DNA from 2 places in the Mesobacillus sp. ABV4_180 genome. Region 1 is predicted to be linked to the other one. Evidence: predicted binding sites of a transcription regulator. Region 1 holds the regulator's gene; the other holds the start of a gene.
What was found. The regulator CtsR, encoded in region 1, represses protease genes until heat stress. The targets are predictions, from matches to a motif close to ATGGTCAATAAAGGTCAAACA.
Positions count from the first base shown of each region.

Region 2: a site for CtsR is predicted at 10,634-10,654, ahead of clpP (ATP-dependent Clp endopeptidase proteolytic subunit ClpP). Genes of this name have one in related genera too.

Region 1 is NZ_JBSWTJ010000001.1:184,114-200,027, forward strand. It holds gene disA (DNA integrity scanning diadenylate cyclase DisA) at 72-1,145, opposite strand; gene radA (DNA repair protein RadA) at 1,150-2,529, opposite strand; gene clpC (ATP-dependent protease ATP-binding subunit ClpC) at 2,695-5,133, opposite strand; gene ACXAEA_RS01055 (protein arginine kinase) at 5,138-6,220, opposite strand; gene ACXAEA_RS01060 (UvrB/UvrC motif-containing protein) at 6,223-6,771, opposite strand; gene ACXAEA_RS01065 (CtsR family transcriptional regulator) at 6,797-7,258, opposite strand; rRNA gene rrf (5S ribosomal RNA) at 7,845-7,960, opposite strand; rRNA gene ACXAEA_RS01075 (23S ribosomal RNA) at 8,061-10,995, opposite strand; rRNA gene ACXAEA_RS01080 (16S ribosomal RNA) at 11,201-12,750, opposite strand; tRNA gene ACXAEA_RS01085 (tRNA-Ala) at 12,930-13,005, opposite strand; tRNA gene ACXAEA_RS01090 (tRNA-Pro) at 13,023-13,099, opposite strand; tRNA gene ACXAEA_RS01095 (tRNA-Arg) at 13,118-13,194, opposite strand; tRNA gene ACXAEA_RS01100 (tRNA-Leu) at 13,218-13,306, opposite strand; tRNA gene ACXAEA_RS01105 (tRNA-Gly) at 13,313-13,387, opposite strand; tRNA gene ACXAEA_RS01110 (tRNA-Leu) at 13,414-13,498, opposite strand; tRNA gene ACXAEA_RS01115 (tRNA-Lys) at 13,539-13,614, opposite strand; tRNA gene ACXAEA_RS01120 (tRNA-Thr) at 13,712-13,787, opposite strand; tRNA gene ACXAEA_RS01125 (tRNA-Val) at 13,824-13,899, opposite strand; rRNA gene rrf (5S ribosomal RNA) at 13,908-14,023, opposite strand; rRNA gene ACXAEA_RS01135 (23S ribosomal RNA) at 14,100-15,914, opposite strand, start outside.
Region 2 is NZ_JBSWTJ010000001.1:831,717-847,630, reverse strand. It holds gene eno (phosphopyruvate hydratase) at 1-1,178, opposite strand, end outside; gene gpmI (2,3-bisphosphoglycerate-independent phosphoglycerate mutase) at 1,221-2,759, opposite strand; partial or broken gene tpiA (triose-phosphate isomerase) at 2,752-3,514, opposite strand; gene ACXAEA_RS04130 (phosphoglycerate kinase) at 3,680-4,864, opposite strand; gene gap (type I glyceraldehyde-3-phosphate dehydrogenase) at 5,021-6,028, opposite strand; gene ACXAEA_RS04120 (sugar-binding transcriptional regulator) at 6,078-7,103, opposite strand; gene ACXAEA_RS04115 (glutaredoxin family protein) at 7,226-7,486, opposite strand; gene rpoN (RNA polymerase factor sigma-54) at 7,692-9,035, opposite strand; gene ACXAEA_RS04105 (hypothetical protein) at 9,186-10,220, opposite strand; tRNA gene ACXAEA_RS04100 (tRNA-Arg) at 10,378-10,449, opposite strand; gene clpP (ATP-dependent Clp endopeptidase proteolytic subunit ClpP) at 10,770-11,375, shown strand; gene ACXAEA_RS04090 (HPr family phosphocarrier protein) at 11,429-11,686, opposite strand; gene whiA (DNA-binding protein WhiA) at 11,710-12,657, opposite strand; gene ACXAEA_RS04080 (gluconeogenesis factor YvcK family protein) at 12,760-13,743, opposite strand; gene rapZ (RNase adapter RapZ) at 13,740-14,633, opposite strand; gene ACXAEA_RS04070 (NUDIX hydrolase) at 14,670-15,128, opposite strand; gene trxB (thioredoxin-disulfide reductase) at 15,632-15,914, opposite strand, start outside.

The DNA.
Region 1 (15,914 bases):
TAAATCACATCTTAAACGTAGCATCGGGGCATGGAGGTGTCAATTTATAAGCAGCCCGCCGTGATGGTAGTCTACATCTGGCGGTCTGCCATCAGCTGATCCTTTATGAGCTTGAATCCTTCTTTTATTTTCCGGGCCCTTACTTCTCCAATGCCCTCCACGTCATCAAGCTCTTCCACCGTAGCCGAAACCATATTGGTCAGTTTATCGTACCGCTTGATCATATTTTCGATGATGATCATCGGCAGGCGCGGAATCTTATTCAGCATCCTGTACCCTCGAGGACAGATGAATTCATCCATATGGACGTAACCATGATGCCCCAGCAATTTTAGAATCGTTGAATCCTCGATGACTCCAGACTTGGAAAGCTCCTGGAAACGGGCCATCACCTGGTCTGCCTTCACATCAGGTTCTGCAGAATAATCCTTGATGACAAGCAGTGCTTCCTTTTCCATTTCAGCTAAAAGCTCTTGCATTTGCAGGCGGATGAGCCGCCCTTCCATTCCCAGCTCACTCAAATACGTGAGCAGTTCCGTTTTGATTCGAAGCACCATTTCAAAGCGGTGGATGACCTGGAGAATATCATTATAGGTAACCAGCTCCTCGAATTCCAAAATTCCAAGATTGGTAATGCTCTGCCCGAGGACGACCTTATATTTTTCAAGTGTCTGGATCGCCTGATTGGCTTTCGTCAAGATGACACCGATATCCTTCAAGGCATATCGAAGGTTTCCCTGGTACAAGGTAATGACATTCCTGCGCTGGGAAATCGCGATGACCAGCGCCTTCGTCTGCCTCGCCACCCGCTCCGCCGTTCTGTGCCTCATCCCTGTTTCAGTAGATGGAACGCCAGTATCCGGTGCAAGCTGGGCATTTGCAAATAATATCTTACTGCCTGTGTCATTCAGGATAATCGCACCATCCATTTTTGCCAGTTCATATAAAAAGCTCGGGCTGAACCTGCAATTGATTTCAAAGCCGCCATCAACAAGGCTTTTAACCTTATCATTGTAACCAAAAACGATCAGTCCTCCTGTATTGGCCCGGAGGACATTATCGATTCCATCTCTTAGAGGCGTACCCGGAGCGATAAACTGAAGGATCTCGCCCAACCCTTTTTCTTCAAGCTCTTTATGATCCAATCCATCAACCCCCTAAGGTGACTTTAAGTGCATGGCTGACAGATGAGACGCCAATCAGTTCTACTCCGCTTGGAGGAGTCCATCCGCCCAGGTTATTTTCCGGTAAAATAATTCTTTCAAAGCCAAGCTTCGCCGCTTCCTGGACACGTTGTTCAATCCTCGAGACCCGCCTGACTTCTCCTGTCAGGCCAACCTCGCCAATGATACAATCAGATGCTCGGGTCGGTTTATCCCTGAAGCTGGACGCAATGCTGACTGCCACCGCCAAATCGATGGCAGGCTCATCTAACTTAACACCGCCGGCTACCTTCAAGTAAGCATCCTGGTTCGCCAGCAGCAGGCCGACACGTTTTTCAAGCACTGCCATCAGCAGAGACACCCGGTTATGGTCAATTCCTGTAGCCATCCGCCTTGGGTTCCCGAAGCTCGTCGGCGAAATCAATGCCTGGATTTCGACCAGTACAGGCCGTGTGCCTTCCATTGATGCCACGACAGTCGAACCTGATGCTCCCTGAGATCGTTCTTCCAAAAAGATTTCAGAAGGATTTGCCACTTCCTCAAGTCCGGCTTCCTTCATCTCGAAAATCCCCATTTCATTCGTCGATCCGAAACGGTTTTTAACAGCCCTGAGGATTCGATATGTATGGTGCCTCTCGCCCTCGAAATAGAGAACAGTGTCCACCATATGTTCAAGCAGCCTTGGACCGGCAATCGACCCTTCTTTTGTGACATGTCCGACGATAAAAATAGCGATCCCATTTGTTTTCGCGATTCTCATAAGCTCCGCTGTACATTCCCTTACCTGAGATACACTTCCCGGTGCGGAGGTCACCTCCGGATGGAATATCGTCTGGATTGAGTCGACGATGACAAAATCCGGATTGGTATTTTCAATTGTCAGGCTGATTTCATGCAAGTTTGTTTCCGAATAAACAAGCAGGTTTTCTGATGTCACGCCAAGTCGGTCTGCCCGCAGCTTTGTTTGCCTCATTGATTCCTCACCTGAAATATAAAGGACAGAATGAGCCTTCTTCGCCAGCTGGTAAGACACCTGGAGCAAAAGTGTCGATTTTCCGATACCAGGGTCCCCGCCTATCAGTACTAGCGACCCCCTTACAACACCGCCTCCAAGCACGCGGTTCAACTCATTCAAATCCGTTGTAATGCGCGGTTCGCTCATCGTTTCAATCGTTGTGATCGGAGTTGCTTTAGCAGCAACGCCTGTATTCCCCGTATTTGCAAAAGCTCCCCTTCTTGTCGAACCGGTGCTTTCCACTTCCTCCACCATCTTGTTCCATTGCCCGCAGCCGGGACATTTCCCCATCCATTTCGGTGATTCATAGCCGCATTCCTGGCACATGAACTTCGTTTTTCTTTTTGCCATTTTTCTAGCCTCGCATCTCTTAAAAAAAGTAATTATCTTTATAATAAAGCCAAACTATCAATAAAAGAAATGTTTACAACTGAAGAATTTATGTAAATTTTTTTAGAAAAAAAGAGGTACACGTATCTACTACGTATACCCCTTGATTTTAGGTGTTTGGCAATATTAGGACTTTGCTGTTCCTTCTGGTGTCTTGACGACAAACTCGCCATTCTCAACATCAATGACGACGTTTTGCCCAGTGAGGACGGTTCCTTTAAGCAATTCTTCAGACAGCTGGTCTTCGATATGCTTTTGGATTGCTCTGCGCAACGGACGCGCTCCGTATTCTGGATCGTAGCCTTCCTCGGAAATTTTGTCTTTCGCCGCGTCTGTCAAATCGAGCGTGATCTCCTGTTCCCTTAAACGTTTCACCAGCTGATCGGACATCAATGTCACGATTTCCTTCAGGTGCGGCTTTTCAAGAGCATGGAAGACAATGATTTCATCGATACGGTTAAGGAACTCTGGACGGAACGCCTTCTTAAGCTCCTCCATTACTTTGCCCTTCATATCTTTGTAATCCTGGGCTCCATCCTGGATATTGAAGCCAACATATTTGTTGCGCTTCAACGCTTCTGCCCCAACGTTTGATGTCAGGATCATGATGGTATTGCGGAAATCGACAGTACGTCCTTTTGAGTCAGTCAAACGGCCATCCTCTAGGACTTGAAGTAAAATATTGAACACATCTGGATGTGCCTTTTCAATTTCATCAAGCAGGATAACCGAATATGGCTTTCTGCGGACTTTTTCAGTCAATTGGCCACCCTCATCATAACCTACATATCCTGGAGGAGATCCAACAAGTCGGGAAGTCGAATGCTTCTCCATGTATTCAGACATATCGACGCGGATCATCGCATCTTCATCTCCAAACATGGACTCGGCAAGCGCTCTGGCCAATTCGGTTTTACCAACTCCTGTCGGTCCAAGGAAAATGAATGAACCGATCGGGCGCTTAGGATCCTTCAGTCCGGCACGCGCACGCCTTACTGCCTTGGCAACCGCCTTGACAGCTTCTTCCTGGCCAATGACACGTGAATGAAGGAGCTGTTCAAGGTTCAACAGCTTATCCGTTTCAGTCTGTGCCAGTTTCGAAACAGGGATATTCGTCCAGCTGGAGACAACATTTGCAATGTCTTCCACAGTAACTTCGCTGTTTTCCTGGCCCTGTTTTTCTTTCCACGTTTTCTTCGTATTTTCAAGCTGCTCACGCAGGCGCTGTTCAGTGTCTCTCAAAGATGCAGCCTTTTCAAATTCCTGGCTTTGTACGGAAGCATCCTTTTCCTTGCGCACTTCCTCAAGCTTCACCTCAAGCTCTTTAAGGTTCGGCGGAGTTGTATAGGAACGCAGACGCACCTTCGAACCAGCTTCATCAATCAAGTCAATCGCTTTATCGGGAAGGAAACGGTCTGAGATATAGCGGTCTGATAATTTTACCGCAGCTTCAATCGCTGCATCCGTAATCGACACTCTGTGGTGAGCTTCATAGCGGTCACGAAGCCCCTTTAAAATTTGAACGGATTCCTCTGCAGTCGGCTCATCCACTGTAATCGGCTGGAAGCGCCTTTCTAATGCAGCATCTTTCTCAATGTATTTGCGATACTCATCCAATGTTGTTGCCCCGATACATTGAAGCTCTCCGCGGGCAAGTGACGGCTTCAGGATATTGGAAGCGTCAATCGCACCCTCAGCTCCACCTGCACCAATCAATGTATGAAGCTCATCGATGAAAAGAATGATATTTCCTGCCTGGCGAATTTCATCCATTACCTTTTTCAGCCGGTCCTCAAATTCACCGCGGTATTTGGTACCCGCAACAACTGTTCCCATATCAAGCGTCATGACACGTTTATCCCGAAGGATTTCCGGTACTTCATTATTCACGATCTGCTGTGCCAATCCTTCAGCAATCGCCGTTTTACCAACACCAGGCTCCCCGATCAATACTGGGTTGTTCTTTGTGCGGCGGCTAAGTACTTCAATCACACGCTGGATTTCCTTGCTGCGGCCGATGACCGGATCAAGGCTTCCTTCCCTTGCAATTGCCGTCAGGTCCCTTGCAAGGCTATCAAGTGTCGGAGTATTAGCATTGGCCGCACCGCCTCCTTGATGTCCTGAAGTTTCATTGCTTCCTAAAAGCTGCAGAACCTGCTGGCGTGCTTTGTTCAGGCTGACTCCAAGGTTGTTAAGGACTCTTGCAGCTACGCCCTCACCCTCACGGATCAAGCCAAGAAGGATATGTTCTGTGCCCACATAAGAGTGGCCCAATTTCCTCGCTTCATCCATGGAAAGCTCGATGACCTTTTTTGCCCTTGGCGTATAATGGATTGTCTGGGACGTTTCCTGGCCGCGGCCAATCAGGTTCTCCACTTCCTTCTGGATTTTCTCTGCTCCCAGTCCCAAACCGTATAGTGCCTTCGCTGCAATGCCTTCTCCTTCACGTACAAGGCCAAGTAAGATGTGTTCTGTACCGATATTGTTATGTCCGAGGCGGATCGCCTCTTCCTGTGCGAGTGCCAATACTTTTTGTGCTCTCTCTGTAAATCGTCCAAACATCATAAGATCATCCTCCTGACTCTTCTTTTGATTCCATGTTCAATCGTTCTCTTATAAAAGCAGCTCTGCGGATATCCCTCTCATTCGGCCTTAGCGGTCCGCCCGCATACTGCTGCAAAAAACCTGGTTGAGTTAAAATCATCAGTTCATTCAATATTGATTTTGAAATATCTTTTATAAAACCCATATCTATCCCAAGTCTTAGATCGGACAAACAACGCGCAGCTTCTTTCGTCTCGATGATCCTGCTGTTGGCAAGTATTCCGTATGAACGAAACACTCTGTCTTCTAATTGTATGTTCGAAGTCTTCGCTAATGCTTCACGAGCTGACCTTTCCTGAGATATTATCTGGTTTACTACACTCTTCAAATCTTCAACAATATCCTCTTCTGATTTGCCAAGCGTTATCTGGTTGGATATTTGAAAAATATTACCGAGTGCCTCACTGCCTTCGCCGTATATCCCTCTTACCACTAAACCAAGCTGGTTAATCGCTGGCACAATCCGGTTCATCTGCTGTGTCAGTACGAGTCCGGGGAGGTGCATCATCACCGATGCCCGTAACCCCGTTCCTGCATTCGTGGGACAGCTGGTCAAATAGCCGAACTTCTCATCAAACGCATAATTGACATATTCCTCAAGCCAGTCATCAATTTCATTGGCAGCCTTCAAAGCTTCACTGAGCTGGAATCCCGGGAACAAGCATTGTATCCTGACATGGTCCTCCTCATTGATCATGATGCTGATCTCTTCATTATCAGTTAAAAGGACTGCGCCATGGATCGAGTTTTCAGCTAGATTGGGACTTATTAAATGTTTCTCAACAAGTACCCGTTTTTGCAGTGGCGGGATTTCATCCATCTTTATCAGTTCCAGCTGCCCAAATTTAGGTATGGATGTGTTTTCGGCACGCTCCATAATCGTGCCAATGACAGCCTCAGCCTCTCCATTTGTGAACAGAGTCGGAAAATTATATTCATCCAGATTCCGTGCGAACCGGATGCGAGAGCTGAGGACGATATCAGAATCAGGACCATCATCACTCATCCAGGAGCTTACAGCCTGACTGATGAACTTCTCCAATGACAAGGCTACTCCCCTCCCTCTTGCTTCTCTGATAATTTCTTTTCCAGTCCCCTGATCTGGTCCCTGGTCTCTGCAGCCTTCTCAAACTCCTCCTGGGAAATTAAACTTCTCAGAGTTTGCTTTAAATCATCAATCGTCTTCCTTAATTGAAGATCTCCGCCAATTCTCTTAGGAATCTTTCCAATATGCGTGAAATTACCGCTATGGAGCCTCCTTACAATGGGATTCAACTGGCCGCGGAATGCATCATAGCAAGTTGCACAGCCAAACCTTCCTACTTTCACAAACTGTGGAAACGTCATGGAACACTGCGGGCATTGAAGGACCTGTTCAGTTTGTAAAGCTTCCTTTTTCTGCTCCGGAAAAGCAGATTCCATATTCAACAATCCGGCAAGCAAGCTATTGATCGAAAAACCAGGTCCGTTGTTCATCATAAACATGTCGCCTTTTTCTTGTGCGCATTTTTCACACAAATGCATTTCCATTTTTTCGCCGTTTGAAAAATTCGTGAAGTGCAGCGTTGCCGGCCTTTGATTACATTCTTGGCAGATCATGCCCTCACCTCTTTATCTACTTTGCTTATTTAAATTTCAACGCCATCAGCATCGCCTTCAACATCCTCGCACGCAACTCATCGCGCTGCGGAAGTTCAATGTACAGGATTGACCTGTCAAGTACACTAAGCATGATCTTCGCTTCCCTGTCCGTGACAACGTCCTCCTCGACAATGCGGTAAATGACATCTTCAGCGCTGCTTTGCGAAATCCGTGTTTGAATCAAAGACAGTAGATCATCAATCAGGTGCGCATGGTCATAAGTCTGGACTTTGATGATACGGATATAACCGCCGCCACCCCGCTTGCTCTCAACAAGATATCCTCGTTCAATCGTGAACCTCGTATTAATGACATAGTTGATCTGGGATGGTACGCATTGAAATTTATCGGCGATTTCACTTCGCTTGATTTCAACGATCTCCTTATCGCTCATTTCCAAAACATGCTTGAGGTAATTTTCAATGATGTCCGATATATTCCTCACTAAACCTCCCCCTATCTGACTTTGACTATATTTGACATTAATTATACAAAAAAATTTTTTTCGATGCAATTAATGCATCCAGAATTATTTTCGCCAAAATTATGTATGCCAAAACATAACAATTAGGGGTGTTGTTGGTTATTATACCCATTTTAATTTAGGTGGAAACTTCTAATGAATTGATGTTAGGTATTTTTTTCATTTGGGCTGGATGACTTATTATATGGGCGAATGTGGTGATTAGTGCCTGGATGCAAGTGGTCGATATATCTGGAATTATGATCGATATATCTTAAAATGTGGTCGATAAAATTATAATTTCGCTGATATAATGCAAAATCTGGTCGATATATTTCATTTATCGCCAATATAAGCAAAGTACGAAACCAAAAGATTGTTTGCATGGAGACGTTTTTATGGTGATTTTCATTTTCTTGATTATTGGTTGGGAGATTAGTTAGAAAAAGTGAGATTCAATTGAGATAGCGCAAAGAATAATATATTCCTGTACTTTTTAAGAGGTTTCGTTTTTCTAATGCAAAAAAAGACACAAAAAAGAACAGCCATTACAGCTGTTCTTTCGTGTGCCCGGCGGCGTCCTACTCTCACAGGGGGAAACCCCCAACTACCATCGGCGCTGAGAAGCTTAACTTCCGTGTTCGGTATGGGAACGGGTGTGACCTTCTCGCCATCGCCACCAGACTATTTGGTTTGAGGTTTTGCTATTTTGCTTCGCAAAAAGCTTTATTCCCTCAAAACTAGATAATGTGTAAGAAGAATTCAAGAAGAACGAATGATCTATTTGGTTAAGTCCTCGAACGATTAGTATCAGTCAGCTCCACACGTCACCGCGCTTCCACCTCTGACCTATCAACCTGATCATCTTTCAGGGTTCTTACTAGCTTGCGCTATGGGAAATCTCATCTTGAGGGGGGCTTCATGCTTAGATGCTTTCAGCACTTATCCCGTCCGCACATAGCTACCCAGCGATGCCTTTGGCAAGACAACTGGTACACCAGCGGTGCGTCCATCCCGGTCCTCTCGTACTAAGGACAGCTCCTCTCAAATTTCCTGCGCCCACGACGGATAGGGACCGAACTGTCTCACGACGTTCTGAACCCAGCTCGCGTACCGCTTTAATGGGCGAACAGCCCAACCCTTGGGACCGACTACAGCCCCAGGATGCGATGAGCCGACATCGAGGTGCCAAACCTCCCCGTCGATGTGGACTCTTGGGGGAGATAAGCCTGTTATCCCCGGGGTAGCTTTTATCCGTTGAGCGATGGCCCTTCCATGCGGAACCACCGGATCACTAAGCCCGACTTTCGTCCCTGCTCGACTTGTAGGTCTCGCAGTCAAGCTCCCTTGTGCCTTTACACTCTGCGAATGATTTCCAACCATTCTGAGGGAACCTTTGGGCGCCTCCGTTACTCTTTAGGAGGCGACCGCCCCAGTCAAACTGCCCACCTGACACTGTCTCCCGCCCCGATCAGGGGCGCGGGTTAGAATTTCAATACAGCCAGGGTAGTATCCCACCGACGCCTCCACCGAAGCTGGCGCTCCGGTTTCTCAGGCTCCTACCTATCCTGTACAAGCTGTACCAAAATTCAATATCAGGCTACAGTAAAGCTCCACGGGGTCTTTCCGTCCTGTCGCGGGTAACCTGCATCTTCACAGGTACTATAATTTCACCGAGTCTCTCGTTGAGACAGTGCCCAGATCGTTACGCCTTTCGTGCGGGTCGGAACTTACCCGACAAGGAATTTCGCTACCTTAGGACCGTTATAGTTACGGCCGCCGTTTACTGGGGCTTCGATTCAGAGCTTCGCGTGAGCTAACCCCTCCTCTTAACCTTCCAGCACCGGGCAGGCGTCAGCCCCTATACTTCGCCTTGCGGCTTCGCAGAGACCTGTGTTTTTGCTAAACAGTCGCCTGGGCCTATTCACTGCGGCTCATCCGGGCTATTCACCCAAATGAGCACCCCTTCTCCCGAAGTTACGGGGTCATTTTGCCGAGTTCCTTAACGAGAGTTCTCTCGCTCACCTTAGGATTCTCTCCTCGCCTACCTGTGTCGGTTTGCGGTACGGGCACCATTTATCTCGCTAGAGGCTTTTCTTGGCAGTGTGGAATCAGGAACTTCGGTACTAAATTTCCCTCGCTGTCACAGCTCAGCCTTCACGCAAGCGGGATTTGCCTCACTTGCAGCCTAACTGCTTAGACGCGCATATCCAACAGCGCGCTTACCCTATCCTCCTGCGTCCCCCCGTCGCTCAAACGATAAAGAGGTGGTACAGGAATATCAACCTGTTGTCCATCGCCTACGCCTTTCGGCCTCGGCTTAGGTCCCGACTAACCCTGAGAGGACGAGCCTTCCTCAGGAAACCTTAGGCATTCGGTGGATGGGATTCTCACCCATCTTTCGCTACTCATACCGGCATTCTCACTTCTAAGCGCTCCACCAGTCCTTACGGTCTAGCTTCAACGCCCTTAGAACGCTCTCCTACCACTGACATCTAAGATGTCAATCCACAGCTTCGGTGATACGTTTAGCCCCGGTACATTTTCGGCGCAGAGTCACTCGACCAGTGAGCTATTACGCACTCTTTAAATGGTGGCTGCTTCTAAGCCAACATCCTGGTTGTCTAAGCAACTCCACATCCTTTTCCACTTAACGTATACTTTGGGACCTTAGCTGGTGGTCTGGGCTGTTTCCCTTTTGACTACGGATCTTATCACTCGCAGTCTGACTCCCACGGATAAGTCTTTGGCATTCGGAGTTTGTCTGAATTCGGTAACCCGATGAGGGCCCCTAGTCCAAACAGTGCTCTACCTCCAAGACTCTTACAACGTGAGGCTAGCCCTAAAGCTATTTCGGAGAGAACCAGCTATCTCCAAGTTCGATTGGAATTTCTCCGCTACCCACACCTCATCCCCGCACTTTTCAACGTGCGTGGGTTCGGGCCTCCAGTTGGTGTTACCCAACCTTCACCCTGGACATGGGTAGATCACCTGGTTTCGGGTCTACGACCACATACTCATTCGCCCTATTCAGACTCGCTTTCGCTGCGGCTCCGTCTCTTCAACTTAACCTTGCATGTAATCGTAACTCGCCGGTTCATTCTACAAAAGGCACGCCATCACCCATGAACGGGCTCTGACTACTTGTAGGCACACGGTTTCAGGATCTCTTTCACTCCCCTTCCGGGGTGCTTTTCACCTTTCCCTCACGGTACTGGTTCACTATCGGTCACTAGGGAGTATTTAGCCTTGGGAGATGGTCCTCCCAGCTTCCGACGGGATTTCTCGTGTCCCGCCGTACTCAGGATCCACTCAGGAGGGAACGAAGTTTCAACTACAGGGTTTTTACCTTCTCTGACGGGCCTTTCCAGACCACTTCATCTACCCCGTTCCTTTGTAACTCCATGTAGAGTGTCCTACAACCCCAAGAGGCAAGCCTCTTGGTTTGGGCTATGTCCCGTTTCGCTCGCCGCTACTCAGGGAATCGCGTTTGCTTTCTCTTCCTCCGGGTACTTAGATGTTTCAGTTCCCCGGGTCTGCCTTCAATACCCTATGTATTCAGGTAAAGATACTGTTCCATTACGAACAGTGGGTTTCCCCATTCGGAAATCTCCGGATCAAAGCTTACTTACAGCTCCCCGAAGCATATCGGTGTTAGTCCCGTCCTTCATCGGCTCCTAGTGCCAAGGCATCCACCGTGCGCCCTTTCTAACTTAACCTAAAAGGTCATTTCTCTAATTGAATAGAGAGAAAACTAAAATGGCGATCACTCGGTTTTTCTTGGTTCTTCTTACTTACGATTATCTAGTTTTCAAGGAACAAAAAAGTCTTGAGGCACTTGCTCCCTCAAAACTAAACAAACAAGCTGGTCAACAGTACGAACCGTAGGTTCGCATTCCGATTGCCCTTAGGCAATATCCTTAGAAAGGAGGTGATCCAGCCGCACCTTCCGATACGGCTACCTTGTTACGACTTCACCCCAATCATCTGTCCCACCTTAGGCGGCTGGCTCCAAAAGGTTACCCCACCGACTTCGGGTGTTACAAACTCTCGTGGTGTGACGGGCGGTGTGTACAAGGCCCGGGAACGTATTCACCGCGGCATGCTGATCCGCGATTACTAGCGATTCCGGCTTCATGCAGGCGAGTTGCAGCCTGCAATCCGAACTGAGAATGGTTTTATGGGATTGGCTCGACCTCGCGGCTTCGCGACCCTTTGTTCCATCCATTGTAGCACGTGTGTAGCCCAGGTCATAAGGGGCATGATGATTTGACGTCATCCCCACCTTCCTCCGGTTTGTCACCGGCAGTCACCTTAGAGTGCCCAACTGAATGCTGGCAACTAAGATCAAGGGTTGCGCTCGTTGCGGGACTTAACCCAACATCTCACGACACGAGCTGACGACAACCATGCACCACCTGTCACTCTGTCCCCCGAAGGGGAACGCCCTATCTCTAGGGTTGTCAGAGGATGTCAAGACCTGGTAAGGTTCTTCGCGTTGCTTCGAATTAAACCACATGCTCCACCGCTTGTGCGGGCCCCCGTCAATTCCTTTGAGTTTCAGCCTTGCGGCCGTACTCCCCAGGCGGAGTGCTTAATGCGTTTGCTGCAGCACTAAAGGGCGGAAACCCTCTAACACTTAGCACTCATCGTTTACGGCGTGGACTACCAGGGTATCTAATCCTGTTCGCTCCCCACGCTTTCGCGCCTCAGCGTCAGTTACAGACCAGAGAGCCGCCTTCGCCACTGGTGTTCCTCCACATCTCTACGCATTTCACCGCTACACGTGGAATTCCGCTCTCCTCTTCTGCACTCAAGTCCCCCAGTTTCCAATGACCCTCCACGGTTGAGCCGTGGGCTTTCACATCAGACTTAAAGGACCGCCTGCGCGCGCTTTACGCCCAATAATTCCGGACAACGCTTGCCACCTACGTATTACCGCGGCTGCTGGCACGTAGTTAGCCGTGGCTTTCTGGTCAGGTACCGTCAAGGTACCGGCAGTTACTCCGATACTTGTTCTTCCCTGACAACAGAGCTTTACGACCCGAAGGCCTTCATCGCTCACGCGGCGTTGCTCCGTCAGACTTTCGTCCATTGCGGAAGATTCCCTACTGCTGCCTCCCGTAGGAGTCTGGGCCGTGTCTCAGTCCCAGTGTGGCCGATCACCCTCTCAGGTCGGCTACGCATCGTCGCCTTGGTGAGCCGTTACCTCACCAACTAGCTAATGCGCCGCGGGCCCATCTGTAAGTGACAGCCGAAACCGTCTTTCAGCTTTCCCTCATGTAAGGGAAAGGATTATCCGGTATTAGCTCCGGTTTCCCGAAGTTATCCCAGTCTTACAGGCAGGTTGCCCACGTGTTACTCACCCGTCCGCCGCTGATCTTCAAAAGCAAGCTAATGAAGATCCGCTCGACTTGCATGTATTAGGCACGCCGCCAGCGTTCGTCCTGAGCCAGGATCAAACTCTCCAAGAAAGAGTTATGAGTTAGCTCATAAAATAAAACGTTGGCTCTTGTCTTCTATAATAGAAGCAAGAATATTATTGTTTGTTGACGCTTGTTTGTTTAGTTTTCAAAGAGCAATTCTTTGACCGTATCAACAGGTCAGCTTTAACATACTAACATGATGAATCAAAAAGGTCAAATGTTTTTTTTGGTGGAGCCTAGCGGGATCGAACCGCTGACCTCCTGCGTGCAAGGCAGGCGCTCTCCCAGCTGAGCTAAGGCCCCATATTAAAGTAAGTGAATGGTCGGGAAGACAGGATTCGAACCTGCGACCCCTTGGTCCCAAACCAAGTGCTCTACCAAGCTGAGCTACTCCCCGATATATTGAGAAAAATAATGGCGCGCCCGAAAGGAGTCGAACCCATAACCTTCTGATCCGTAGTCAGACGCTCTATCCAATTGAGCTACGGGCGCATATTTGTTTTTTTTAGCTAACTTGGTGCCGAGGACCGGAATCGAACCGGTACGGTAGTCACCTACCGCAGGATTTTAAGTCCTGTGCGTCTGCCAGTTCCGCCACCCCGGCTAAAAATGGAGCGGAAGACGGGATTCGAACCCGCGACCCCAACCTTGGCAAGGTTGTATTCTACCACTGAACTACTTCCGCATATTTTATTGATTTGTTTGAAAAAATGGTGCGGGTGAAGGGAGTCGAACCCCCACGCCTTGCGGCGCCAGATCCTAAGTCTGGTGCGTCTGCCAATTCCGCCACACCCGCATATTAATATTAAGTCATTTTCGCCAGCGCGAAAAAACTATGGTGAGCCATGAAGGACTCGAACCTTCGACCCTCTGATTAAAAGTCAGATGCTCTACCGACTGAGCTAATGGCTCGTACAAAGATTAGCTTCGATAAAAAGTTTCTCTGCTCAAAATCCCTCCGGGATTTCTCGCATGCTTCCGCTGATGCTGATCAGAGAAGCAAGAAGCATGGTGCCGGCGAGAGGACTTGAACCCCCAACCTACTGATTACAAGTCAGTTGCTCTACCAATTGAGCTACACCGGCATATAATGTAGAATATTTCACTATCTGAAATTATTATGGTGGAGGATGACGGGATCGAACCGCCGACCCTCTGCTTGTAAGGCAGATGCTCTCCCAGCTGAGCTAATCCTCCATATATATGCCCGGCGGCGTCCTACTCTCACAGGGGGAAACCCCCAACTACCATCGGCGCTGAGAAGCTTAACTTCCGTGTTCGGTATGGGAACGGGTGTGACCTTCTCGCCATCGCCACCAGACTATTTGGTTTGAGGTTTTATTCCCTCAAAACTAGATAATGTTGTAAGAAGAATTCAAGAAGAACGAATGATCTATTTGGTTAAGTCCTCGAACGATTAGTATCAGTCAGCTCCACACGTCACCGCGCTTCCACCTCTGACCTATCAACCTGATCATCTTTCAGGGTTCTTACTAGCTTGCGCTATGGGAAATCTCATCTTGAGGGGGGCTTCATGCTTAGATGCTTTCAGCACTTATCCCGTCCGCACATAGCTACCCAGCGATGCCTTTGGCAAGACAACTGGTACACCAGCGGTGCGTCCATCCCGGTCCTCTCGTACTAAGGACAGCTCCTCTCAAATTTCCTGCGCCCACGACGGATAGGGACCGAACTGTCTCACGACGTTCTGAACCCAGCTCGCGTACCGCTTTAATGGGCGAACAGCCCAACCCTTGGGACCGACTACAGCCCCAGGATGCGATGAGCCGACATCGAGGTGCCAAACCTCCCCGTCGATGTGGACTCTTGGGGGAGATAAGCCTGTTATCCCCGGGGTAGCTTTTATCCGTTGAGCGATGGCCCTTCCATGCGGAACCACCGGATCACTAAGCCCGACTTTCGTCCCTGCTCGACTTGTAGGTCTCGCAGTCAAGCTCCCTTGTGCCTTTACACTCTGCGAATGATTTCCAACCATTCTGAGGGAACCTTTGGGCGCCTCCGTTACTCTTTAGGAGGCGACCGCCCCAGTCAAACTGCCCACCTGACACTGTCTCCCGCCCCGATCAGGGGCGCGGGTTAGAATTTCAATACAGCCAGGGTAGTATCCCACCGACGCCTCCACCGAAGCTGGCGCTCCGGTTTCTCAGGCTCCTACCTATCCTGTACAAGCTGTACCAAAATTCAATATCAGGCTACAGTAAAGCTCCACGGGGTCTTTCCGTCCTGTCGCGGGTAACCTGCATCTTCACAGGTACTATAATTTCACCGAGTCTCTCGTTGAGACAGTGCCCAGATCGTTACGCCTTTCGTGCGGGTCGGAACTTACCCGACAAGGAATTTCGCTACCTTAGGACCGTTATAGTTACGGCCGCCGTTTACTGGGGCTTCGATTCAGAGCTTCGCGTGAGCTAACCCCTCCTCTTAACCTTCCAGCACCGGGCAGGCGTCAGCCCCTATACTTCGCCTTGCGGCTTCGCAGAGACCTGTGTTTTTGCTAAACAGTCGCCTGGGCCTATTCACTGCGGCTCATCCGGGCTATTCACCCAAATGAGCACCCCTTCTCCCGAAGTTACGGGGTCATTTTGCCGAGTTCCTTAACGAGAGTTCTCTCGCTCACCTTAGGATTCTCTCCTCGCCTACCTGTGTCGGTTTGCGGTACGGGCACCATTTATCTCGCTAGAGGCTTTTCTTGGCAGTGTGGAATCAGGAACTTCGGTACTAAATTTCCCTCGCTGTCACAGCTCAGCCTTCACGCAAGCGGGATTTACCTCACTTGCAGCCTAACTGCTTAGACGCGCATATCCAACAGCGCGCTTACCCTATCCTCCTGCGTCCCCCCGTCGCTCAAACGATAAAGAGGTGGTACAGGAATATCAACCTGTTGTCCATCGCCTACGCCTTTCGGCCTCGGCTTAGGTCCCGACTAACCCTGAGAGGACGAGCCTTCCTCAGGAAACCTTAGGCATTCGGTGGATGGGATTCTCACCCATCTTTCGCTACTCATACCGGCATTCTCACTTCTAAGCGCTCCACCAGTCCTTACGGTCTAGCTTCAACGCCCTTAGAACGCTCTCCTACCACTGACATCTAAGATGTCAATCCACAGCTTCGGTGATACGTTTAGCCCCGATACATTTTCGGCGCAGAGTCACTCGACCAGTGAGCTATTACGCACTCTTTAAATGGTGGCT
Region 2 (15,914 bases), 650 kb from region 1:
GTTTTGATTTGGCCAGCGTTTGTAGCAACCGCGATATCAGCGATTGTTGAATCTTCAGTTTCACCTGAACGGTGAGAGATTACTGCTGTGTAGCCTGCGCGCTTCGCCATTTCGATTGCGTCGAATGTTTCAGTCAAAGTACCGATCTGGTTCACTTTGATCAGGATTGAGTTGCCAACGCCTTGCTCGATCCCTTCAGATAGCTTTTTCGTGTTTGTAACGAACAGGTCGTCACCAACAAGCTGAACTTTGCCGCCTAGGCGCTCAGTCAATAGCTTGTGGCCTTCCCAGTCGTTTTCATCCAAACCGTCTTCGATTGAGATGATTGGGTATTTAGAAGCCATTTCAGCGTACCAGTCAACCATTTCTGCAGATGTCTTCACAACGCCTTCTCCAGAAAGATGGTATTTGCCGTCTTCTTTGTTGTAGAACTCAGAAGAAGCAGCGTCCATAGCAAGCATTACTTGCTCGCCTGGCTTGTAGCCAGCTTTTTCGATTGCTGTAACGATTGTTTGAAGAGCTTCTTCGTTTGATCCAAGGTTTGGAGCGAATCCGCCTTCGTCACCTACAGCTGTGTTCAAGCCTTTTTCTTTAAGAACAGACTTCAGGCTGTGGAAGATTTCAGTACCCATGCGAAGTGCTTCACGGAAGTTCTCAGCACCAACAGGCATTACCATGAATTCCTGGATGTCTACGTTGTTGTCAGCGTGCTCGCCGCCGTTTACGATGTTCATCATTGGAACTGGAAGCTGCTTCGCGTTGAATCCGCCAAGGTATTGGTATAAAGGAATGTCAAGGTAATCTGCAGCAGCGTGTGCAACAGCCATTGATACACCAAGAATTGCGTTAGCGCCTAATTTCCCTTTGTTTTCTGTTCCGTCCAATTCGATTAGTGCCTGGTCGATGCCAATTTGATCAAGAACGTTGAACTCTTCGCCAATCAAGAATGGAGCGATGATTTCGTTTACGTTTTCAACTGCTTTTAGTACACCTTTTCCAAGGTAGCGGCTCTTGTCGCCGTCACGAAGCTCAACTGCTTCGTATTCACCAGTAGAAGCACCACTTGGAACTAGTGCGCGTCCGAAAGCGCCTGATTCTGTGAAAACTTCCACCTCAACTGTTGGGTTACCGCGGGAATCTAATACTTCACGTGCGTATACGTCTGTAATGAATGGCATAAGTAATCTCTCCTTATTTTTGGATTAGCAGCAATTCTGCGTTTATTTTTTGAATAATGATGTTCCAGTCATTTCGGCTGGACTATTCAATCCTAATAATTCTAGCATTGTTGGTGCAAGGTCGCCGAGTATTCCGTCTTCACGAAGCTCAACGCCAGCTTTTGTAACAATGACTGGCACCGGATTTGTCGTGTGCGCTGTCATTGGATTTCCTTCAAGCGTAACGACCTCATCCGCGTTTCCGTGGTCAGCAGTGATGATCGCTGTACCGCCTTTCGAAACAATCAGGTCAACGATGCGACCAAGGCACTCGTCAACAGTTTCGATCGCCTTGATAGTAGGCTCAAGCATTCCTGAGTGTCCAACCATGTCCGGATTCGCAAAGTTCAATAGAATCGCATCGAAGTTGTCAGCTTCGATTTCCTTGATCAATGCATCGGTTACTTCGTAAGCGCTCATTTCTGGCTGCAGGTCATATGTCGCAACTTTAGGCGAATTGATCAGGATTCGCTTTTCGCCAGGGAATTCCTGCTCTCGGCCGCCGCTCATGAAGAATGTTACGTGTGGATATTTTTCCGTTTCAGCGATGCGAAGCTGTGTCATGCCCGCCTGTGAAATCACTTCACCAATCGTGTTGTCAAGATTGGAAGGCTCGAACGCCACATAACCGTCAACTGTCTCACTGAAGTGCGTCAGGCACACGAAGTGAAGTTTCTCAGGATGAGCATCTCCGCGGTCGAATGAACGGAAATCTTTATTTGTAAAAGTATTTGAAATCTGGATTGCACGGTCAGGACGGAAGTTGTAGAAAATCACAGCATCGTCGTTCTTGATCGTAGCAACTGGTGAACCATCTCGCTGAACTAGAACAGATGGGACAACGAATTCATCAAAGATTCCGTTATTATAGTTATCTTCAATCAATTCCATTGGGTTAGAATACGTAGGTCCGTCGCCGTACACCATTGAACGGTAGGATTTCTCCACACGCTCCCAGCGCTTGTCACGGTCCATAGAATAGTATCGCCCAGAAATCGTCGCAAATTCACCGACACCGATTTCGCTCATTTTTTCTAGTGCTTGTTTGATATATCCAGGTGCAGTTTGCGGTCCAACATCGCGGCCGTCAAGGAATCCGTGTACATACACTTTTTTCAGGCCTTCTCTTGCTGCAAGCTTCAATAAAGCAAACATATGCTCAATATGGCTGTGCACGCCGCCGTCAGACAACAGCCCCATCAAATGAAGGGCAGTGCCTTTTTCCTTCGCATGCCTGATTGCCGCAAGGAAGGTTTCATTTTTTTCAAACTCGCCTTCACGAATTGAGATATTCACGCGTGTAAGGCTCTGGTAAACGATACGGCCAGCACCAATGTTCAGGTGTCCAACCTCTGAGTTACCCATTTGGCCCTCTGGCAGGCCAACCGCTTCTCCGCTCGCAATTAACTGTGCATGTGGGAAGTTGTTCCAGTAGCGGTCAAAGTTTGGCTTTTTCGCTTGCGCTACCGCATTCCCCTTTGACTCGGGGCGGCATGCAAAGCCGTCCAGAATGATCAAAGCTGTTGGTGACGTTTTACTCATTCGAACCTGCCTCCAATAGCTGCAAGAAAGAATCTGTCTCAAGGCTTGCTCCGCCGACCAATGCGCCGTCGATATCAGGCTGTGACATGTATTCCTGGATGTTTCCTGGCTTTACGCTTCCGCCATATTGGATGCGAACTGCTTCAGCCACTTCAGGTGAGAATTGCTCTGCGATCACTTTGCGGATGTGTGCGCAAGTTTCGTTCGCATCTTCAGCTGTAGAAGATTTTCCTGTTCCGATTGCCCAGATAGGCTCATAAGCGATCACAGTTTGTTTTACCTGCTCGTCTGTCAGGCCGTTAAGTGCTGCCTTGATCTGGCCGCCAACGAATTCGTTTGTTTCGCCGTTTTCGCGCTGTTCAAGCGTTTCGCCGCAGCAAACGATCGGAGTCAGATTGTATTTGAATGCTGACAAGGTCTTTTTGTTAACCGAATCGTCTGTTTCATTGAACATTTCACGGCGTTCAGAGTGACCGATGATCACGTATTTTGCGCCGATATCCTGCAATGCTTTCGGACTGATTTCGCCTGTAAAAGCACCATTTTCTTCAAAGTGCATGTTTTGTGCACCAATTTCAACATTCTGAATTCTGCGTTAGCTCGACAAGCTGTCCAAGGAACAATGCCGGGGCACAAACTACAGATTCAACCTTGTCATTTGACGGAACAAGTCCGCTTACTTTTTCGATAAAATCTTTTGCTTCAGGCAGCGTTTTATGCATTTTCCAGTTTCCTGCAATGATTGGTTTTCGCATGCTGACACTTCCTTTCATGTTTGCTGCTTCATGCAGCATGTAATGCTTTAAAAAATCCCCTCTGGATGTTGGGCTGAATTTATTCTTTTTAAAAAGAGCGGCTTAACAACAGCGGTCAGGATCCGCAACCGTGCACTGCCGCGGCCCCGCTCCTGGATAAAAACCTTACTTATCGTTCAATGCCACTACGCCTGGCAGCTGCTTGCCTTCCATGAACTCTAGGGAAGCGCCGCCGCCCGTGGAGATGTGGCTCATTTTATCAGCGAGGTTGAATTTTTCAACTGCTGCTGCAGAGTCTCCTCCGCCGATGACCGAATATGTATCGTTAGCATCGGCTAAAGCTTGTGCTACAGCCTTTGTACCTTCTGCGAACTTGTCGATTTCGAAGACACCCATTGGTCCGTTCCAGATGACCAATTTAGACTTCTGGATCACATCGCGGTAAGTTTCAGCTGTTTTAGGCCCGATATCAAGAGCTTCCCAGTCTGAAGGAATTTCTTCAATCGCAACGACCTTTGTATTTGCATCAGCAGAAAAATCATCGGCAACGATTGCGTCTACAGGCATGTAGAAGTTAACGCCCTTTGCCTTTGCTTTTTCCATGAAGCTCTTAGCCAATTCAATTTTATCTTCTTCTAAAAGAGACTTTCCGATTTCGTGGCCCTGTGCCTTTACGAACGTATAAGCAAGTCCGCCGCCGATGATCAGGTTATCTACTTGTTCTAACAGATTGTCGATGACACCAATCTTATCTTTAACTTTTGCTCCGCCAATGATTGCTGTGAACGGTCGCTCTGGGTTTGATAATGCTTTACCAAGAACCTCAAGCTCTTTTTCCATCAGGAAGCCTGAAACTGCAGGGAGGTGCTTTGCAATGCCCTCAGTTGAAGCGTGCGCACGATGGGCAGCTCCGAAAGCATCGTTTACGTATACATCTGCCAAATCAGCAAATGCCTTTGCCAGTTCAGGATCGTTCTTCTCTTCGCCTGGATAGAAGCGGACATTCTCAAGAAGCAGGACATCGCCTTCGTTCATGCTGTCGATTTCAGATTTTACAGAGTCGCCATAAGCTTCGTCTGTTTTCTTTACATCCTTGCCAAGCAGCTCAGACAAACGCTTTGCTACTGGAGTCAAACGCAATTCTTCAACAGCCTGCCCTTTTGGACGGCCAAGGTGGCTTGCAAGAAGGACTTTCGCTCCCTGCTCAACCAGGTATTGGATCGTTGGCAAAGCCGCACGGATCCTTGTTTCATCTGTTACCTGTCCATCCTTCATCGGCACGTTGAAATCAACGCGGCAAAAAACTCGTTTCCCTTTTACATCCACATCTTTAACTGTCTTTTTGTTCAAGGCTAGAGACCTCCTTTAAAATGGCACCTGAGCCTCCTGGCTGATGCCAGTGGCTGCAAGGCGATTAAGCAGAAAAAGAGGAGAGGGACTTTTCCCCGCTCCCCTTTTCATCCTACTACATTATAGTCAATATTGGATTGGTTATCCAATATTAGCTTACAGACCTTTTTTAGCGATGAAATCACATAGGTCAACTACACGGTTAGAGTAACCAGACTCGTTGTCATACCAAGAGATTACTTTTACCATGCTGCCTTCCATAACCATTGTTGAAAGTGCATCGATTGTAGAAGAGTTTGCACAGCCATTGTAGTCGCTAGATACTAGCGGCTCTTCGCTGTAACCAAGGATTCCTTTAAGGTCGCCTTCTGAAGCTGCCTTAAGAGCATTGTTGATTTCTTCTACTGTTACGTCTTTTTCAAGCTCAGCAACAAGGTCAACTAGTGAAACGTTTGGAGTTGGTACACGCATTGCTCCACCGTTCAATTTGCCTTTAAGCTCAGGCAATACTAGAGAAACTGCCTTTGCAGCACCAGTTGTTGTAGGAATGATGTTTTCCGCAGCTGCACGCGCACGACGGTAGTCTTTGTGCGGAAGGTCAAGAATTTGCTGGTCATTTGTGTATGAGTGAACAGTTGTCATCATACCGCGCTTGATTCCGAAGTTGTCGTTCAATACTTTCGCGAATGGAGCCAAGCAGTTTGTTGTACAAGATGCGTTAGAGATTACGTGGTGGTTAGCCGCATCGTACTTGTCATCGTTAACACCCATTACGATTGTGATATCTTCGTCAGTCGCTGGAGCAGAGATGATAACCTTCTTAGCGCCTGCTTCAAGGTGCTTAGCAGCGTCAGAACGCTTAGTGAAACGTCCAGTAGATTCTACTACGATTTCTACGCCAAGGTCGCCCCAGCCAAGCTGTGCAGGATCTCTTTCTGCCAAAACTTTAACGCGCTGTCCTGCAACTACAAGATAGTCGCCGTCAACTGTTACTTCTTCATTCAAAGTTCCATGAACTGTATCATATTTTAAAAGGTGAGCAAGCATGTTTGCATCAGTTAAGTCGTTAACTGCCACTACTTCTACGTTAGGGTTTTTTAATGCTGCGCGGAAAACAACGCGTCCAATTCTACCAAATCCGTTAATACCAATTTTTACTGCCATGTGTATTTCCTCCTTTGATTCCTTAAAAGGTGTTGTTTATATAAAGGTGTTACCCTTGTAACAATGTTTTAGCGGCTCCCTCATCCGTGATCAGGATTGTAGAAGAAGGTGCCTGTTTCATATAGGCTCTGATTGCCTTTGCCTTTGATTCACCGCCGGCTACCGCAATGACATCGCCGATATGTTCGAGATCATTAAGTTGGAGACCGATCGTCAGCACTTTGTGGACGATTTCCCCGGCTTCGTTAAAATAATAACCAAAAGCCTCGCCAACTGCTTTTCCATCGAGGATTTTCTGAAGATCCTCATGGCTGGTATTTCGACGTTCCGCCATTGTAATAGCGTCTCCAATACCATGTAAAACCATGCTTGCTGATTTAACTAAATTCCAAACCTCATAAATCAGCGGCTCTTTGATGAAGGATTCATAAATCTCGCTGCTGACCTGGTCCGGTACGTAAAAAACCCGATGGCGTGAATTCGTATTGTCCGCCATGTTTGCGCAAATCGTGTTTGCCTGATTCTTGACGTCCTCGCCAATTCCGCCCCTTGCAGGCACGAACAGCAAATCCTTCTCTCCGAAATCGGGTGTCAACATATCTGCCACAGCCGCCATAGTCGATCCTCCAGTTACAGCAATTATATTGTTGCTTTGGAGAAGATCTCTCATGCTATTTGCCGTCGCACGCCCCAGCTCGCTTTTGACCCATGGCGAACGGTCGCTGTCTCCTGGGACAACAATCACTTTCCGGATGCCCATGCGCTTTTGCAGCTGCTGCTCTAATGTGTTTATACCCATTATGTCTCGCATTACTCTATCAAGACTTTCCAGTATATCTTTTCCCTCTTCGGTCAAGGTCATTCCCTGAACCGACATCGAGATCAGATTCTGGTCCTTCAAAAATTCAACCTCAGAACGCAAAATCCGTTCAGTCAGATTCAAACTGACGGATAAGTTTCTCCTGCCAACTGGCTGCATCACGTTTATGTATTGGAGGATGAGGTATCGTTTTTGCATAACTTGCATTAAATCGGGCAATATTCTTTTTTGAATATCAATGAGCGATTGATCCATATGATATTCTCCTTTATCAGTGTTGGTCAAAAAATGTCCCGCCAAGACATATTATGTCCCACCTGCGGTAAAAAAAATCACCCCTGCTACAAAATTCATTCTAACAGGAGTGAAAACCTTAATCAACTAATAAACTCAAGGTTTTTTCGTGAAAACGCTTCACTTATGAACTTTTTGTTCACATTGCCATATTGCAGTTCTTCCCCGTCCAATTCCACGACAGGAATCATGATTCCATACTTCTCAACAAGCTCATCATCAAGGTCGATATTGATTTCTTCTATTGTAAAATTCCATTGCTGCTGAAGGTCTTCGAGGATTTCTCGTGCTGTTTCGCACAGATGGCAGCGGGGACGGGAGTATAGTTTGACTGTTTTTTTCATTTTTGCTCTCCTTAGACTAGTTGAATACCCTTTTTCTTCGCCAAAAATGTTGAATTCTTTTACAGAAAACACATTTATCCGCATATCTTGACTTTATTCGCAAATAAACAATTTTAATCGCAAATCCAGAGAGTTTATTCGCAAAAAAAGAAATTTATTCGCAAATAACGACTCTTTATTCGCAAAACGGAAATATAATCCAATTTCAATCAAAACGTTTCCGTTTGGATGACGATGGTATGCCCAACTGGTCACGGTATTTTGCGACGGTTCTCCTCGATACGACCATTCCTTCCTGTTCCTTTAACATTTCAACAAGGACCTGGTCGGATAGTGGTTTCTGCTTATCTTCTTCTTTTATATAGTGCTCGATCGCTGCTTTCACTTTTTGCGATGAAGCCTGGTCATTTTCGGTTGTTTGGATCGCACTTGTGAAAAAGGACTTCAATTCATATGTCCCGGATGGGGTTTGCATAAATTTTTCACGGACAGTCCGACTTACCGTGGATTCATGGATTTCGAGCTCTTCCGCGACTTCTCTCATCGTCATCGGTTGCAGGTGTGCAGGCCCTTTTAAAAAGAAATCCTCTTGCTTTTCGATGATTTTCATCGAGACCTTCAACAGTGTTTCCTTTCTCTGTTCGAGACTACGCTGGATCCACTGATAATCCCCATGCTTTTCCTGAAGAAATTTATTCACTTCCTTGTCCTTATGTCCGGACAGCTGTTGATAGTATCCTGCATTAAAGGAAACCTTCGGGATCAGTGCATCAAAAACACTGATGCTCAATTCGTCTCCCTCGCGCTTCACAACCACATCGGGAACAATATAGGCCGGCTTTCCGCGCTGAAAAGACGCCCCGGGCTTTGGATTCAACTGCTGGATACTGTCATGAACTTTCTGGATGTCCTTCAAATCGACGTTCAGCATTTTCGCCAGCGCCTTCCATTTTTTCTCGGCAAAAAGAAGAAAATGGTCCCGGATAATTTTTATGGCCAATACATTTTCTGGAGTCCTGCCCTGTCTTGTTAATTGAAGCAGCAGGCATTCCTGCAGGTCCTTGGCCGCTATGCCGGCAGGATCCAGAGATTGGAGTTTAAAGAAAGCGGAATCAATTATTTCTTCGTCACCCGCGTATTTTTTTATAAGGTCTTCCCTTTGGATATTTAAGTAACCGTTTTCATCTATGTTTTCAATCAACTCATGTAAAATCAGTTTTTCTTCCGGAGTAGCTTTTATCAAGTTCAATTGAGATAGCAGGTGTTCCTCAAGGGTATCACTCTCATGTGACCCAATCTGCTCGATTAGGTTTCGCTGATCCCGTTCAAACGACTTCCTTTGCGTCTTTCGCGTTCGGTCCATACTGGCATCAAAATGAGAAATATTTTTAAAGTCTACTTGAATAAGGGGATTTTCCATCGATTTAGCTTCAAGAAAAGCCGCAAGCTCCTGTGCGGAATATTGCAAAAGCGCAATCGCCTGGGTAAGCTCCTGAGTCATCGCCAATTTTAACGTCTGCTTTTGCCACAATCCAGCTTTCAGATCCATCTAAATCACCCCTTCATTTATTTTACATGATAAAAGGGAATTGGTGTATGGAAAGTATTTGCCACGCTTCCAAAACAAGAATCCCCTTGCCTGATAAAGTGGCAGGGGGATTTCAGTTATTTTGGAATCATTCAACTTCTGACTACTGAATTATCCTAGGTCTGAGACACAATTAGGGAGTTCAACAGTATAGTTAATTACAGCATCACCAGTGCCAGTCGGTCTTACCGAATTAACCGTAATTGTGGTGTTTTCACAACCTGGTTCCTCGAAGTCCGGCATTTCACCAGGACAGGTAAAGCATACTTGGGTTACAGTGACTTCATCGTAACAGCACTCATATAATCGCCCTCCACACTGTCCTTGTTTCGGGACGTTAAACTGTATTTGCAACCTTACTTGGCGAGTCCATCTTAAGACAGGGACACAGCATGTTAAAGTTTGGTCGCAAACAAATACCTCAGCTGGAGCTTGACACGGTCTGGAGGTCGCACTTCCAACACTGCCGATACAAAAACCAAATAGTACATCTGCTGGGTCAGTACTAGCTAACCTGAAGCAAGTGGGCGGAAAATCCACACGACAATTAAATGTGTTTTGATCATCAGGGCATAGACATTGATTGTCACAATCGACTACACATGCTGGAAGGCAGATTTCTCCACAAAATTCAGCTTCCCCTTCCTGACCACCTTGCCCAATCTTTAGGGCTATACATCCTATTTCGTACATTGGCGGCTGTGGTAGTGTAATTGCAAATATTTGTGAATTACCTGCGTCTAGTTCGCCTATTTCATCAAATTTAAACCCAACTAATCTTTCTCCAGCACTACAATCCGACCTAGGAGGGCAAGGCAAAGGCGCAGCCGTGAATTCTTCATTTTCACAATCTCCATACGGCACTAGTTCTCCAGGTGTTGTTCCAGTAGTGAAAATCGGGGTCGCTAAGCATTCAGTAATTTGTGAACGACACTCAAAGTCAATACCTAGTACCCAATCACTCAATGCCCGCGGAGCGTTAATATTATCTATTTGGTATACCCACCTATATCCACCTGCCACTGGCTCAACTCTCAACAACGTTACATTAAAACCACCCACAGGAACAGGTTCAAAACAACTATCAGGTATTTGCTGTACTTGATTAATTTCTGCCAAATTCATCTTCCTTTCATATTTTTTCAAGACTTTAGACAGTCTCTTTATACACTATGAAAAGACAGGAGGACTTGTTTGATTGAATCACCTATACAAGTTGTGCTTATTTACCTAATTTACAAAAAATAAATAGAAGCATATAAAAATCCCCCAGCGCTTAAATTAAGCGCTGGGGGATTTAGGACGCCCTCGGCAGGAATCGAACCCACATCTCAAGAACCGGAATCTTACGTGCTATCCGTTGCACCACGAGGGCATGTATAAAGTTAGCGTTACGCTTACCTATTATAGGGTATGTTTCCCTTGTTTGCAAGAATGTTTTTTGGAAGAGGGACCATTGGAATCGTTTAAAAATGTTATTGTTGGGTAAGATGGATACGGTACAGCAAATTGGAATATACATTATTGTCGAACTGTTTATGCAGGCTTTGTAAGCGATTCGTTTGACCTTCATTGACCATGCGTGTATCATTAAAATTACATAGGTATTATGGCAAACGATCCAGTTTATGCCAGCCTGCTATCTGCCATGAAAATGGCAATGAATGATCTTTATGTTAAAGGAGGAAAAAACACATGAACTTGATTCCTACAGTTATTGAACAAACGAATCGGGGCGAACGGGCATATGATATTTATTCCCGCCTTTTAAAGGATCGCATCATTATGCTGGGAAGCGGGATTGATGACAATGTTGCAAATTCAATCGTAGCTCAGCTGCTTTTCCTGGAAGCTGAAAATCCGGAAAAAGACATTTCCATCTACATCAATAGCCCGGGCGGCAGCATCACTGCCGGCATGGCAATCTATGATACTATGCAGTTCATCAAGCCTGATGTCCAGACAATCTGTATCGGTATGGCTGCATCCATGGGTGCATTCCTGCTTGCTGCCGGAACGAAAGGCAAGCGCTATGCCCTTCCTAATGCTGAAGTCATGATCCACCAGCCACTTGGCGGTGCTCAGGGACAGGCGACAGAAATTGAAATCGCTGCGAAGCGCATCCTTTTCCTTCGTGAAAAGCTTAATACGATTCTTTCAGAGCGCACTGGCCAGCCGCTTGATGTCATCGCGAAAGACACTGACCGCGATAATTTCATGACTGCTGAACGTGCGAAGGAATATGGTCTTGTTGACCAAATCATCACTCGCAATGTACTAGAAGAAAAGAAAGATAAATAAACAGATTAAAAACTCGCTCCTGAGTGCCAGGAGCGAGTTTTTTAGTGGAAATTCTAGTTTTCCTTCTGGATATATTCAGCCAGCTTTTCCAAAGCTTCGTCTTCGTCATTTCCGTCTGCAATCAAGTTAACGGATGCGCCTGCGCTTACGGCAAGGCTCATCAGTCCCATGATGCTCTTTGCGTTTACTTTCTTTCCGTCTTTCTCAAGGAAAATATCAGACGAGAACCGGTTTGCTTCCTGTACGAACAATGCTGCCGGACGAGCTTGTAAACCTGTTTTGAGCTTGACTTGCACTTGTCTTTCGACCATTTGTGTTTTCCTCCTCTAACCCTCTATTTATTGATGATCTGGCCGGCACGCAGTTTTTCTGCTATCTCATCTATTTTCCGGAGCCGGTGATTGATTCCTGATTTACTGATTGTTCCGCCTGTTACCATCTCGCCCAATTCCTTCAGAGTAACATCCTGGTAATCGACCCGAAGTTGGGCTATTTCCCTCAATTTATCCGGTAAAATGTGAAGGCCTACCGAATCGCGAATATATCGGATGTTTTCAACCTGCCTAAGGGCCGCCCCGATCGTCTTGTTCAAGTTTGCTGTTTCACAATTGACCAGTCGGTTTACTGAGTTTCTCATATCACGTACAATCCGGATATCCTCGAATCTTAACAGCGCGTTGATCGCGCCTACGATATTCAAAAACTCGGTGATTTTTTCTGCTTCTTTTAAATATGTGATAAAACCTTTTTTCCGCTCAAGCGTTTTGCTGTTCAGGCCAAAGGTATTCATCAATTCACATAATGAGTCATTATGCTCCTGGTACATAGAGGCTATTTCAAGATGATAGGAAGATGTCTCCGGATTGTTGACAGACCCTCCTGCCAGGAATGCGCCTCTAAGGTAAGAACGCTTACAACATTTCTTCTTCACCAATTCTGGCGAAATTTCATGAATGATTTCAAAGCCTTCTCCTAAAATCTTTAAATCCTCCAGAATTTCTCTGGCTGATTCCTTCAAGCGGACAATATAAACATTATTCTTTTTCAGCCTCATCTTTTTGCGCACCAGCAGTTCCACCTGGACCTGATAGCTTTTCTTGATCAAAGTATAGATGCGCCTTGCAATTGCGGCATTTTCAGTCTGTATGTCTACGATGAGTTTGCGATTTGAGAAGGAAAGGGAACCATTCATCCGGATCAAAGCGGACAGTTCCGCGATTGCGCAGCAGCCCTTCACGTCAATATTCGTGAGTTCCTTTTTTGTTTCCGAAGCGAACGACACCTTCTCACCCCCTAATTTGTATAGCGCAGCAACCTGATTTATTTAAAAGCTTCGACGATATTTATACTGGTCCGAAAGAAGACAAACGCTTGCATCCTCTATTTACGCGTTATATCTCTTTTTGGTTTCATTTAAAATCATAGAATATAAAATTTCTGCTACTTTTTTTGTATCGTGCCTGATGACATTGCCCTCGAGTTCAGCGATTTCCTCCTGGACAACCTCAACCCCAAGGGACATCAGCATATCAAGATCAAAATGAACAGGCTGGGCAAGCTCCTCCTTGTATCTGAGCTCGACATCCGGCGGGATGGTTTCGCTGTTAACAAGGATTGTATCAATAAAAGCACAATCTACATGGTCATAGATTGCTTTTATATGGTCACTGGCAGCAAAGTCATGTGTCTCTCCTGCCTGCGTCATCAGGTTGCAAATATACACTTTTCGCCCCTGGGCCTTGCATACTTCATTCCCCAGTTTTTTAACTAGAAGGTTTGGCAGGATGCTCGTATATAAGCTTCCTGGACCAATGACAATCAAATCAGCCTCCCTGATTGCCTGGAGCGTTTCCGGAAGCGGCTTGACACCTTCAGGATTGAGGAATACCCTCTTGATCCTTTTACCCGAGTAAGGAATTTTCGATTCGCCCCTGACAATGCTGTTATCCTCCATTACCGCATTCAGCATGACACTTCTGTTCGCTGCCGGGAGCACCTTGCCGCGCACATTCAGGACCTTGCTCATTTCCTGGATGGCATGGACGAAGTTACCGGTAATCGATGTCATTGCCGCAAGAATCAGGTTCCCAAGAGAATGGCCGGACAATTCATTAGAAGTATTGAACCGGTGCTGGAACATCTCTTCAATCAACGGCTCCACGTCTGACAGTGCAGCAAGGACATTTCGGATATCACCAGGCGGAGGAATATGCATATCCTCCCTAAGCCTGCCTGAACTTCCGCCATCATCGGCAACTGTCACGATCGCGGTGATATCAACAGGGTATTTCTTCAGGCCGCGAAGAAGGACTGGCAAGCCGGTTCCTCCCCCGATGATGACGATTCTTGGCTGTCGGTCCGTCATCATGTGGTCTGTCCCTTCCTTTTTTCAATATCCCGGTGTGTCACACGAGTATGATAGTCCTTCTCGAAAAACTTGGCGATATGTTCAGCAAGTGCAACAGAGCGATGCTGTCCGCCTGTGCAGCCGATGGCGATGATCAGTTGGGCCTTGCCTTCTCGCTTGTAATGCGGAAGCATGAAGCTCAAAAGGTCCGTCACCTTTTCAAGGAACTTGGTCGTTTCGTTCCATTTCAAAACATATGTCGACACATCTTCATCAAGACCTGTTTTTGGACGCATATGATCAATATAGTGCGGATTCGGCAAAAAGCGCACATCGAAAACTAAATCAGCATCGATCGGAATTCCATGCTTGAATCCGAAAGACATCACATTTACGGTGAAAATGGTCTTTTTATTGACTGAAAACTCCTCAAGGATTTTCTCACGAAGCTCCTTCGGTTTCATGTCAGTTGTTTTATAGATGATTTGTGCTCTGCCCTTCAGCTCTTCCAGAAGCTCGCGCTCAAGCTGAATGCCTTCAAGCGGAAGTCCGGATGGAGCCAGCGGGTGTGAACGCCTTGTTTCTTTATAACGGCGCACAAGCGTTGAATCATCAGCGTCAAGAAACAATACCTGCGGTGCAACCCATGAAGTTTCAGCCAAATCATCAAGCGCTTTAAACAGCGAGTCAAAAAACTCACGGCCGCGCAAATCCATGCCAAGTGCGACTTTATTCATTTTATTGCCTGATTCCTTCATTAGCTCAAGGAATTTCGGCAGCAATGTTGGCGGCAGATTATCCACGCAGAAAAATCCTAAATCCTCAAAACTCTGGATCGCGACGGTCTTTCCAGCGCCAGACATCCCTGTAATAATCACGAGCTGGGTATCAGTAGTTGAACCGGTACTCATTTCTCTTTCCCCCTGAAAATGAAGTTTAATACGATATCAATTAGGATCGAGCCTGTAGTTGATCAGCTCAAAATCCGGTGTATAAGTAAAGGTTCCGTAGATAATACCCTGTCCATGGACCATATAATCCAGGATATGATAATCGCCTGCAGCCATCGGAAGATCTTTGATGGTATCGAGGTCATGCCAGGATATCGTTCCTTCCTCCGATTCATCAAGGTTGATTCCATCCGCTGCAGTAGCGTAAAAAGTGAACATCATCCACTCGGACACCACTTGATCGTCTTCTTTGATGACAAACGTGAAAATCCCTTTAATCTGCGGGTTTCTCAAGTATATGCCCGTTTCTTCGCGGAATTCCCTGACACAGGAATCCTTCACGGTTTCTCCTGGTTCCATTTTCCCGCCCGGAGCCACCCACCAATTGCGGCGCGGCTTTTGCAGCAGTAAAATTTTTTTATCTTTTACCAAAACACAATTCGTCACGCGCTGCATCGATTCCACCTCTTCAAATATACATACGTGCCCAATCACATACCTTCATGTTTTAGACACTGAAGCTGGACATTTTGCTATAACTGCTTTTGATGAAAACGCTGTAAGCTAATATAAAAGCAGTGCTCAATGCGAAAACAGCCATTGATCATACGCCGAACTTTTATTCTTTCCATTATACTATTTTTAGATTTTCGCCACAATGAATACAAAGATGATATTTTTGTTAAGGATTGTCAATTAGAAGTATGGTCGACTAGGAGAGGTGTTATAATCCCTGGAAGCAGCCTGTTTCACTTTTATGTAAAAAAAGAAGCACAGGATAACCTGTGCCGTCAAAGGATTATATTTTTAAAAGGGGGTCAATTTCTACTTCTATAATACCCCATGATTGTTTCACTACTGTTACAGAAGAATTAATATCTAATTACGTTTTGTTAATTTATGCCGAGACATGCTGTTTTTACCAATTAATTTCTGACAGATTCAGCAGTCCATAAAAATTATGCGTTTGCTTTTAATTCTTCAACGAGCTCTTCGACATAATGCTGTGCGTTCTGGGCTGCGATACTGCCATCACCCGTTGCTGTAACAATTTGTCGAAGTGTTTTTTCACGAATATCACCAGCTGCGAAGATGCCCGGAACTTTCGTTTCCATTTGCTCGTTCGTTTCGATGTAGCCGTTGCCGTTTGTGATTCCAAGGCCTTCGAACGGCTTCGTCAGCGGAACCATTCCAATATAAATGAAAACACCGTCAGCCGCGAATTCTTTTTCTTCGCCATCT